Methylocaldum szegediense: one gene and its partner. Each later gene encodes a partner of the first gene's protein in a complex. Links are inferred from orthologs where the notes say so. Each region holds a gene or a part of one and is shown on either strand. Other genes may lie near its edges.

Region 1 (5,306 bases):
GCGAGATCGTCTAGGTGGGGGAGCATGATGTTATCCTCTCGGCGGGCTCAATGCATATCGATTGGCCCAAGCGCAACGAATCTCGCAGCCCGGAAATGGTGGGCGCGGCCGATCGACCTTCGCCCATCGCACGCTTGTCAAACTCACCGTCTTCCGAGGTTTCGAGTCCACCTCAGTTCGAAGCAAACAAGGCTTGCAGACGAAGGCCAGGATCCTCGGCGGTCATGAACGCTTCACCGACCAAAAACGTATGGACGCCATAGCCGCGCATGAGGGCTACGTCTTCCGGCGTATGAATCCCGCTCTCAGTCACGACCAGTCGATCGCCAGGAATCCGTTCCAGTAGATCGAGCGTCGTGCTAAGGCGGGTCTCGAAGGTGCGAAGATTCCGGTTGTTGATACCGACTAGCGGTAAATCGAGGCGCAAAGCACGTTCCAGCTCGGACGCATCGTGTACCTCCACGAGCACATCCATACCGAGACCGATAGCGATATCAGAGAGTTCCCGCATGGCTCCGTCGCTCAGGGCGGCGGCGATCAGCAGGATACAATCCGCACCGATCGCGCGGGCCTCGAACACCTGGTACGGATCGATTAGGAAATCTTTCCGCAATACGGGCAGCGAACACGCACTACGCGCCTCTTGCAAATTTGCTTCGGAGCCCTGGAAGAAATCCCGGTCGGTCAACACCGACAGACAAGCTGCTCCGTGGTCGGCATAGCTGCGGGCAATGTCCGCCGGATGGAAATCCGGCCGCATCACGCCTTTGCTGGGCGAAGCCTTCTTGATTTCGGCAATCACCGCGGCCGAACCGCTTTCGACCTTGTTACGTAAAGCTCGGACGAAACCGCGGGGAGCATCGGCCTCCTCCACCAATCGCCGGAGTTCCTCCAGCGGTGTGCGCGACCGCCGTTCGGCGACCTCCTCCGCTTTGCGGGCTAGAATCTTTTGCAGGATATCGGGGGGATTATTCATGAGTGGCAATAGATTGGCTGAATTCGATCAAGGCGTCCAACTTTCGCCGGGCGGAACCGTCGTCGATAGCCGCCTTGGCACGCTCGACGCCCGCTTCCAGGCTGTCCACCAGATTGGCCGCGTAAATCGCGGCTCCTGCGTTGAGAACGGTAATGTCCCGGGCCGGCCCCGGTTCCCGGTTAAGTACGCTCAGCATCATCTTTAGACTCGCGGCGGCGGTATCGACCTTCAGTTCTTTTAAAGGAGCCCGCTCGATGCCGAATTGTTCCGGCGTAAGTGTATAGCTGGTAATGCGACCCTCCTTGAGTTCCGCGACCCGAGTGGGAGCGCCGATGCTGATTTCGTCGAGGCCGTCCTCGGCGTGCACCACGAGTACATGCTGGCTGCCCAACTGTTTAAGCACTTCGGCGAGAGGTTCCACCCAGGTTTCGGAGAAGACGCCCACCAATTGATTAGGCGCGCCGGCGGGATTGGTTAGCGGGCCGAGCAGATTGAACAGGGTCCGCACGCCGATTTCCCGGCGCGGGCCGATGGCATACTTCATAGCGCCATGATGGCGCTGGGCGAAGAGGAATCCCAACCCGATCCGTTCGATACAATCCTTGACCTGATCCGGCGTGAGATCGAGATTGATGCCTGCCGCCTCCAATACGTCGGCGCTTCCGGAACGGCTGGAAACCGAGCGGTTGCCGTGCTTAGCCACCTGGCCGCCGGCCGCCGCGACCACGAATGCTGCCGTGGTACTGATATTGAATGTGTGGTTGGCATCGCCGCCGGTTCCGCAGGTATCGATCAGATGATCGCCCTTGACCGGCACCTTGGTGGCCATTTCCCGCAGCACCTGGGCTGCCACCACCACTTCTTCCACGCTCTCGCCCTTGGCGCGAAGCGCGACCAGAAAGGCTCCGATTTGCGCCGGCGTGGCACCGCCGCTCATGATGGTCCGCATGACCTTGCGCATCTGTGATGCATCTAGATCCTTTCTATCTAGCAAAGTCTGCAGGACGCCTGGCATTTCCATCGAGAGCCCTCACTGGTTCAAAAAATTTCGCAGCAGGTCGTGGCCCTGCTCCGTGAGGATGGATTCCGGATGGAACTGCACGCCTTCGATGGCGAGCTGCTTGTGCCTTACGCCCATGATTTCCTCGATCTTGCCGTCCCGATCCTCGGTCCAGGCGGTAACTTCTAGGCAATCCGGAAGGGTTTCCTGCTCGATCACTAGGGAATGGTAACGAGTTGCCTGGAACGGATTGTTGAGACCGCGAAACACCCCCTGATTCCTATGGTGCACCATGGAGCACTTGCCGTGCATGATGCTCTTGGCGTGAACGATCTTGCCGCCGAACGCGTAACCGATGCTCTGATGCCCGAGACAAACGCCCAAGATGGGATACTTGCCCGCATAACGGCGAATCGTATCCACCGAGATGCCCGCCTCTTTCGGCGTACAAGGTCCCGGCGAAATGACGATCTTGTCCGGAGCGAAGTCTTCGATCTCTTCGACGTCGATCTGGTCGTTGCGCACCACTTCCACCTCGGCGCCCAATTCCGCCAGATACTGGACTAGGTTGTAAGTAAACGAGTCGTAGTTGTCGATCATCAAGACGCGGGATCTCATAAGCTGCGCCCTCCCTCGAGCCCGGCTTCGGCCATGGCGACCGCTCGAAACACCGCGCGCCCTTTATTGAGAGTCTCTTCCCATTCGTTGCGGGGAACGGAATCGTACACCACACCCGCTCCCGCCTGGATATGCAGGATCCCGTCTCGGATAACGGCGGTGCGAATCGCGATGGCCGTATCCAGGTTTCCGGACCAGCCGATGTAACCGACGGCACCGGAATAAATCCCGCGTTTGACCGGTTCCAGCTCGGCGATGATTTCCATGGCTCTGATCTTGGGCGCGCCGCTGACGGTTCCTGCCGGGAACGTCGCGGCAAGTACGTCGTAAGCGTCCTTACCCTTGGCCAGGCGGCCGGTGACGTTGGACACGATATGCATGACGTGGGAATAGCGCTCGATGATCATTTTGTCGGTGACGCGGACGCTGCCGGTCTCCGCCACCCGCCCGGTATCGTTTCGGCCGAGATCGATCAGCATCAGGTGTTCGGCGATTTCCTTTGGATCGGCCAAAAGTTCACGCTCTAGTGCCAGGTCCTCTTCGGGAGTCTTGCCCCGCCGCCGCGTGCCGGCGATCGGTCGGACTGTGATGGTCTCGTCCTCGACGCGCACCAGGATTTCAGGCGAAGAACCGACCACGTAAAAATCCCCGAGATTCAGGTGAAACATGTAAGGCGAGGGATTCAGACAGCGCAAGGCGCGGTATAAATCCATGGGCGAAGCGGAATACGGAATCGAGAGACGCTGGGAAAGAACCACCTGCATCACGTCGCCTTCGACGATGTATTCCTTCACCCTCCGCACTGCGTTTTCGAAACCCTCTTGGGTGAAGCCGGAAACAAAGTCGCTTTCATCGACCTGTTTTTGAGTTCCCTGCCCTCGGTTGCCCGGCAAACGGTTCTGCCGAAGGCCTTGGATCAGCATGTCCAGCCGATCCTGCGCCTGATAGTAGGCGTTCGGTTCGGCCGGGTCGACATGCGTCAGAACCAGCAGCTTGCCCGAAAGATTGTCGAAAACCAGCACTTCCTCGGACACCATCAGCAGGATGTCCGGAACTCCTATCGGATCGGGCTTCTCGCAATGCAACTGGGGCTCGATGTAGTGAATTGTCTCATACCCGAAATAGCCGACCAGCCCGCCGGTAAAGCGAGGCAACCCTTCGATCTGCGGGACTTTGAAACCCGCACCGTAGCGCCGGATCCAGTCGAGTGGGTTGTCGACGCGGTCGGCTTCGACGATGTGTCCGTCCTTCTCGACCATGATGTCGTTACCGCACACCCGGATCACGGTGCGGCACGGCAGACCGATGATGGAATAACGCCCCCACTGTTCGCCCCCGTGTACGGACTCGAACAGATAGGAATAAGGCGCGTCGGCCAGTTTGAGATACGCGCTCAAGGGCGTATCGAGGTCCGCTAGCACCTCGCGGGCGAGTGGAATGCGGTTGTAGCCTTGATCGGCGTACTGCTGAAATCGTTCGGGCGTCATGATGCTTCATCCATTCAGGTAGAGCGGGTTAGCGAAGCATAACCCAACAGGCGGTTGATCGGGTCAAAGCCTTCGGGCTCGACCCTCTATGTTCGAGGCGGGTTCAGCGACGCCATCGCTCTTTCAGAACGGATCGATCCATGGTGCTCACGCAGCTTTCTTGAACAAAGCGGGCAACTCGGTCAGAGAGGAAACAACGGCATCCGGCTTGAGACATTCGACGCCATTGCCGCCGTGATAGCCGTAAGGCACGCAGACGACCATAAATCCTGCCGCCCGCGCGGCTTTCACATCGTTGACGGAGTCTCCGACCATCAGACCGCGGGAAGGTTCGATTCCGAAAAACTCGGCGGTTTTCAGCAAAGGATACGGATCGGGCTTGAGCTTCTCGAACTCATCGCCACAGCCGACGAAGTCCATGTCCTGCAGCACGCCCAGACGGTCTAGCAGGGGACGGGTAAACCTCGAATGCTTATTGGTAACACACGCCAGGCGAAAACCCACCGCCTTGAGCTGCTTCAACGCTTCAGCGACGCCAGGAAACAAGCGGCTTCGATTGCAAACGTTCGCCTCGTACAAATCCATGAACATCGTCAAAGCCTCGTCGAATGGCGGCGGGTTGTCCTGCGGCCAAAGTTCGCCGGTCAGCGCACGCTTCACCAACATATTCACGCCGTTGCCGATCCAACGTCTCACCCGCGGCTCGCCTGCCGAGGGCAACCCCAGACGCCCCAGCACGGCATCAATGGCATCGGCCAGATCCGGTAAGCTGTCGACGAGCGTACCGTCCAGGTCGAAAGCGACGAGATCCGGCGTGTGTACCAGCATCAAACGGCGCGAGCCTTAGCTATCTCTTCCCGCAAGGCACGCACAATCGAGTCGTAACGGTTCGGGTCACTCTCCTTGCCCGCACCGAAAATGGCCGACCCTGCGACGAACGTGTCCGCCCCCGCCGCGGCGATCTCGCGGATGTTGTCCACTTTCACCCCGCCGTCGATCTCCAGGCGGATGTTGCGCCCGCTGGCCTCGATACGCCGCTTGGTCTCACGCAACTTGTCCAGCACGTACGGAATGAAGGATTGACCGCCGAAACCGGGGTTCACGGACATGAGCAGGATCATGTCTAATTTCTCCATCACATGATCCAAGTAATTGAGCGGCGTCGCTGGATTGAACACCAGCCCCGTCTTGCAGCCCGAGTCCTTGATGAGCTGAAGCGTGCGAT
Region 2 (5,305 bases), 1.6 Mb from region 1 along the record:
CTTGAGCCTGTCCGCACTCTTTTGTCACGGAAAGGCGCGGCTTCTGAGCTGCAACCGGCAGCGGATCGACAGATCGCGGGGCGGGTTCAGCCTGCGCGGTTGCGAGGTCGGCGCCATCCGGACCAGTCTTAGCGCGTATGAGGACTTGGCCAATAAGCTTGCGGAGGCCTTGCCCGAACTCTGGGGTTATGTCGGGGTCGACGTGCTGCGGTGCGAACAGGAGCTCAAGGTGCTCGAGGTCAATCCTCGATTGACCACGTCCTACGCCGGGCTGCGGCAGTTCTTAGGCTTCAATCCGGCCGCGCTGGTTTTGGATTTGTGGCGGAGCGGACGCTTACCGGAGGTCCATCCTATAGCGGAAATGGCCGTCGAGATCGGTTTGGAGCGGTGGGATGACGGTTGACGTAATCGGTTGGGACGTCGGGGGCGCCCATCTCAAGGCAGCCGCCTTGAACGGTGCGGGCGAGATCGTCGCGATCATCCAAGAGCCCTGTCCCTTATGGCAGGGGATAGATCGCTTGCACGCTGCGATGAGTCGGATTCTGGACACTGTTTCGCCACGATCCGGCTGCCGCCATGCGGTGACCATGACCGGCGAACTCGCGGATTGTTTCGAGAATCGGGAGCAAGGCGTGCTCGCCTTGGTCCAAGCGATGACTCAGCGCTGTCCGCAGCACATCGTTCGTTTTTTCGCGGGATATGACGGATTTCTCGATGCCGAGGCCATTACTCCGGAGAGCATTCTCAAGATCGCCTCGGCGAATTGGCTGGCGAGCGCGCTGTGGGTGGCGGACAATCTGCGCGAAGCCGTGTTCATCGATGTCGGGAGCACGACGACGGATATCGCGCTGATTCACGACCATCGGGTCGAAACCCGAGGCTATGCCGATTTCGAACGTATGCGCTACGATGAGCTGATTTATTCAGGGGTGGTCCGAACCCCGGTAATGGCAATCGCCGATCGGGCCCCTTTCGAAGGCGAGTGGATCGGTCTGATGGCCGAGCACTTCGCGACCGCTGCCGACGTTTACCGTTTGTGCGGCGAATTGCCCGAGCATGCCGACCAGATGCCGGCGGCGGACGGTGGCGAAAAAACCTTTACGGGAAGCGCACGGCGTCTCGCTCGCCTGTTTGGGCGGGACCTGGAGTCAGCGCCGATGAAGCAATGGCGGCAGGCGGCCCGGTTCTTCCGCGAGCGACAACTCATGAAGCTTCGCTCGGCGCTGGATCGTCAGCTCTCGCGCGGTCTAATAGGCGACGACGCGCCTTTGATCGGTGCTGGCGTAGGGCGGTTTCTGGTGCGAGAATTGGCGGCGCGTTCGGGGTTTCCTTATAAAGACTTCAGCGAACTGTTTTCAATGTTGACGTCGCATAACGATTTTCAGGCTTCGGACTGCGCACCCGCCGCAGCCGTAGCTTGCTTGGCGATGAGGGAGGTGGGGGCGTCATGAGAGTCGAAGAGCTGCCCTATTTCGAGGACAGCGCCGCCTTGTTTCTACCGTGGGCGGAACGGCGCTGGGCGGTTTTCCTCGACAGCGGATTTCCGCATAGTCGGCAAGGCCGCTACGACATCATTGCGGCCGATCCGTTCGCCACCCTTGTCACGCACGGGCCGCTTACCGAGATTCGATCGCACGGCTCGATTACCCTGTCGCCGGAAGACCCGTTTTCCTTGGTGATGCAGTTCCTCGGCGAAAACATTCCACAACTACCGGATCTGCCGTTTTGCGGTGGCGCCATCGGATACTTCGGCTACGACTTGGCACGGAGGCTAGAAAGACTGCCCGAAAAAGCTCTGGATGCGGAGAACATCCCGGAAATGGTTGTCGGCATCTACGACTGGGCGGTGGTCGTGGATCACTGGGCGCGTCGCACCTGGCTAGTTGCGCAAGGACGCGATCCCTCTATCGCGGTGCGTTGGCCCCATCTGGTTCGGGCCTTCAGCCAAATCCAGACCATCGGTTGGCAGCAGGCCGATTTCTACCTGCTCAGCGACGTCGTGTCGAATATGAGCCAGTCCTATTATGCAAAGGCTTTCAGGCGCGTCCAGCATTACATTCGTGAGGGCGATTGTTATCAGGTCAATCTGGCCCAGCGCTTTTCGGCCTTTTGCACAGGCAATCCCTGGGCGGCTTACCAGCTTTTGCGGTCGTACAATCCCGCTCCGTTCAGTGCCTATCTCAACTTCCCGCAGGTTCAGGTACTGAGTTCCTCGCCGGAACGTTTTCTCAAAGTGACGAACGGTATCGTGGAAACCAAGCCAATCAAGGGTACCCGTCCTCGCTCGCAGGATCCTACGATAGACGCCGCCAAGGCGCAGGAACTTCGCGATAGCATTAAGGACCGGGCCGAAAACCTGATGATCGTGGACCTGCTGCGCAACGATATCGGCAAGAACTGCGAACCAGGTTCGGTTCACGTGCCTGGTCTGTTCGAGATCGAAAGCTACGCCACCGTCCACCATTTGGTAAGCACCGTCCGCGGTCGATTAGCCGAAGGGCATAGCGCCGTAGATCTCTTGCGCGGCTGTTTTCCCGGCGGGTCCATCACCGGAGCGCCGAAGATTCGCTCCATGGAAATCATCGAAGAGCTCGAACCTCATCGCCGAGGCGTCTACTGCGGGTCGATCGGCTATATCGGTTTCGACGGCAACATGGACAGCAATATCGCCATCCGTACCTTGGTGCACTCGGAGGGCACGATCCGCTTCTGGGCTGGCGGCGGCATTGTGGCCGACTCTATCCTCGACCAGGAGTACCAGGAATGCTACGACAAGGCCTCGGCCCTCCTGCATTTGCTAGAGCAGTTCCGGGTTCAAAAAATCGGTGTCGATCACGTGGGTCGTTAAATTGGGGGGCAGTCTGGCCGGCTCGGATACGCTCCCGTTCTGGCTGGATGCCCTGGCTGATTCGAACGTCGTCATCGTGCCTGGCGGAGGACCTTTTGCCGATCAGGTTCGCTCGGCGCAGCGAAGCTGGTCGTTCGGCGACGAGACGGCTCACGCCATGGCGCTCCTGGCGATGGGACAATACGGTTTGATGTTGAGCGGATTGTGCCCAAAACTCGGCACCGCGCGCGACATTTGGGAGCTCCGGGCTTCGGCGGGATCCGGCCGATCGATGGTATGGCTACCTGACCTATCCTTGATCGACGATCCAAGCATTCCGGCATCGTGGGATGTTACCTCGGACAGTCTTGCCGCTTGGCTGGCGGAACGTCTGGGTGCGGCGAATCTGCTCTTGGTAAAGTCCGCGGCGATACCTTCGGGTACTGCCTCCTATGTTGAACTTCTCGCACAAGGTGTGGTCGATGGCGCTTTCCAATACTTTTCCTCCGGCGCCGCGTTTGCGGCCTGGCTTGGCCACCGGCAAGATTATCCACGCGCGCGGGAAGGTTTGAGAGAACCCGCCGGAGTGTTCACGCAGGTGGATCGCTTCGCAGGATAAAAAAGTTCCGCTTTTGATCGAAGTAAGGGTGAACGCCCCATGGATTGCGTGCAGTTCAGGATATTCCAAGAAGGGGGCGGCAACCTTGGATAGTGATGGTGAAAGAGATTGACTCTCATGTCGATTAGAGTGCGTTATTTCGGAAGCCTTCGGGAAAGAATGGGCCGAGTGGACGACATTCTCGCCGCCGAAGGCATCGACACGGTCAGCGATGTGTGGAAAGCGGTGAGTGAGGGGCAGTACCTGCCTGATCGCATTCTCTGCGCGGTGAATATGGACTATGCCGAGCCGGACGCGCCGGTCAAGGATGGTGACGAGGTAGCGTTTTTCCCGCCGGTCACCGGGGGCTGGACGTGCTGATCGAGCTTCGCCTGACCGGATTCGACCCTTACGCGGAATTACAACGCTATCAAACAGAAACGCTGGGTCACGCCGGAAAATACGGCGCCACCTGCTCGTTCGTTGGCACCATGCGCGACTTCAACGAGAACGAGACGGTCCGGTGCATGTTTCTCGATCATTATCCCGGCATGACCGAGCGCCAGCTTAAGCGTATCGTCGAGGAAGCTAAGACCCGCTGGCGTTTCTTGGATGCGCTCGTCATTCATCGAGTCGGTGAAATTTTCCCCGATCAGCCCATCGTGCTGGTCGCGGTGTGGTCCTCGCATCGCGGTGCGGCCTTCGATGCCTGCCGCTACATTATGGAAGAGCTGAAAAGCCGCGCGCCTTTTTGGAAGAAAGAAACCTTGGCGTTGGGCGAACGCTGGCTGGAAAAAAACACCAGCGGGTATTGAAGGTCCACCGGGACGGCCTGTCTCATGGGTTGAAACGCGATAGGCAGACACCGGAAATGCGGTTTCTTGCCTTGAAATGATGACATTGCCCCAATCGCTGATATGACAAGACTTGTTCTCAGTCTGGTTCTAAGCGCGGGGCTGGTTTTGCCCGCCCACGCCCGCGAGGCTACAAGCGTCCGATGCCCGTCCACCGACAGCATCAGGCGCGAAATCCTCGACCAGCTGCGAGCCATACGTGCACAGGCGAGATACTGCGGCCGGATACTATTCGGACCGGCCAAACCACTGCGATGGAATCAAAAGCTGTTCCTAGCGGCCAAAATACATGCCGAAGAGATGAGCCGCAGAGACTACCTCTCCCACCGGGGGCTAGACGGCCGGAGGGCAGGAGACCGAATCGTCCGGACCGGCTATGACTGGGAGGTTTACGGGGAGAACATCGCCCAGGGACAGCTTACGGTCAGTGAAGCCATGCGCAGCTGGCTGGATAGCCCGTCACACTGTTCCGCCATTATGGAGCCCGATTTCGAGGATGTCGGAGTCGCCTGTGCGAGCACTGGAGGCGGCGGTTCGCCTTATTGGGCGATGGTCTTGGCCGCTCCCATGACGCAGGCCAGGCGATAGAACGTGACGGTCCGTCGAAGCTTTCCGTTCGTGTGGATCAAATCTTCTGCGCGAAGAGGTCGATCTGATGGACGATCAAGCCGAGTTCTCCCGCGGCCAATCGCTCGGATCGTTCCCGGTACCACCGGTCGAGCGAATCGCCCGAGAATTGTCCGGACCTTTCGGCTTCGTTCCGGATCATGTTCAGCAAAGCGGCGAGGCAAGTGGCATCGTGGTCGCGATAAGCGCGGCGTGACGGGATGATGTTCCAGTCGGAGGTGCCGTAGGCGATCACTTCGAAACCGGTTTCGCAGAGCACACTGTGCAGCCGTCTTCCTGCAAGGGCGCCGCCACTGTTTTCGTCCCATATCCGGCGTTGTTCCATGGAGGTGTCGTACACGTCGAGGATGCGGTTTTCCAAGACTTCGTCGGCATAGACTGGGAAAAGCGCGGTCTCGC

Evidence for each region.
Region 2: the proteins of QEN43_RS05285 (region 1) and pabB are in contact, whole or in part, in a solved structure (PDB 8RP0), measured with the Escherichia coli proteins. The link is inferred for Methylocaldum szegediense from one-to-one orthologs.

Annotation. Positions count from the first base shown.
Region 1 is NZ_OX458333.1:1,260,566-1,265,871, reverse strand. What follows is about bases 801-3,800. They hold QEN43_RS05285 (anthranilate synthase component II), read right to left. Parts: upstream 2,595-3,800; coding sequence 2,007-2,594; downstream 801-2,006. Other genes in these bases: trpE (anthranilate synthase component I), read right to left, coding at 2,591-3,800; trpD (anthranilate phosphoribosyltransferase), read right to left, coding at 969-1,997; trpC (indole-3-glycerol phosphate synthase TrpC), read right to left, coding at 801-976. Also shown: QEN43_RS05300 (inositol monophosphatase family protein), read right to left, coding at 1-26; more of trpC, read right to left, coding at 173-800; more of trpE, read right to left, coding at 3,801-4,081; QEN43_RS05275 (phosphoglycolate phosphatase), read right to left, coding at 4,229-4,909; rpe (ribulose-phosphate 3-epimerase), read right to left, coding at 4,909-5,306. UniProt on the Escherichia coli protein: Part of a heterodimeric complex that catalyzes the two-step biosynthesis of 4-amino-4-deoxychorismate (ADC), a precursor of p-aminobenzoate (PABA) and tetrahydrofolate.
Region 2 is NZ_OX458333.1:2,816,959-2,822,263, reverse strand. Bases 649-3,647 are described here. They hold pabB (aminodeoxychorismate synthase component I), read left to right. Parts: upstream 649-1,447; coding sequence 1,448-2,848; downstream 2,849-3,647. Other genes in these bases: QEN43_RS12005 (MoaD/ThiS family protein), read left to right, coding at 3,564-3,647; QEN43_RS12010 (amino acid kinase family protein), read left to right, coding at 2,826-3,446; QEN43_RS12020 (hydantoinase/oxoprolinase family protein), read left to right, coding at 649-1,451. Also shown: QEN43_RS12025 (ATP-grasp domain-containing protein), read left to right, coding at 1-403; more of QEN43_RS12020, read left to right, coding at 393-648; more of QEN43_RS12005, read left to right, coding at 3,648-3,806; QEN43_RS12000 (molybdenum cofactor biosynthesis protein MoaE), read left to right, coding at 3,800-4,240; QEN43_RS11995 (CAP domain-containing protein), read left to right, coding at 4,343-4,867; QEN43_RS11990 (class I SAM-dependent methyltransferase), read right to left, coding at 4,905-5,305. UniProt on the Escherichia coli protein: Part of a heterodimeric complex that catalyzes the two-step biosynthesis of 4-amino-4-deoxychorismate (ADC), a precursor of p-aminobenzoate (PABA) and tetrahydrofolate.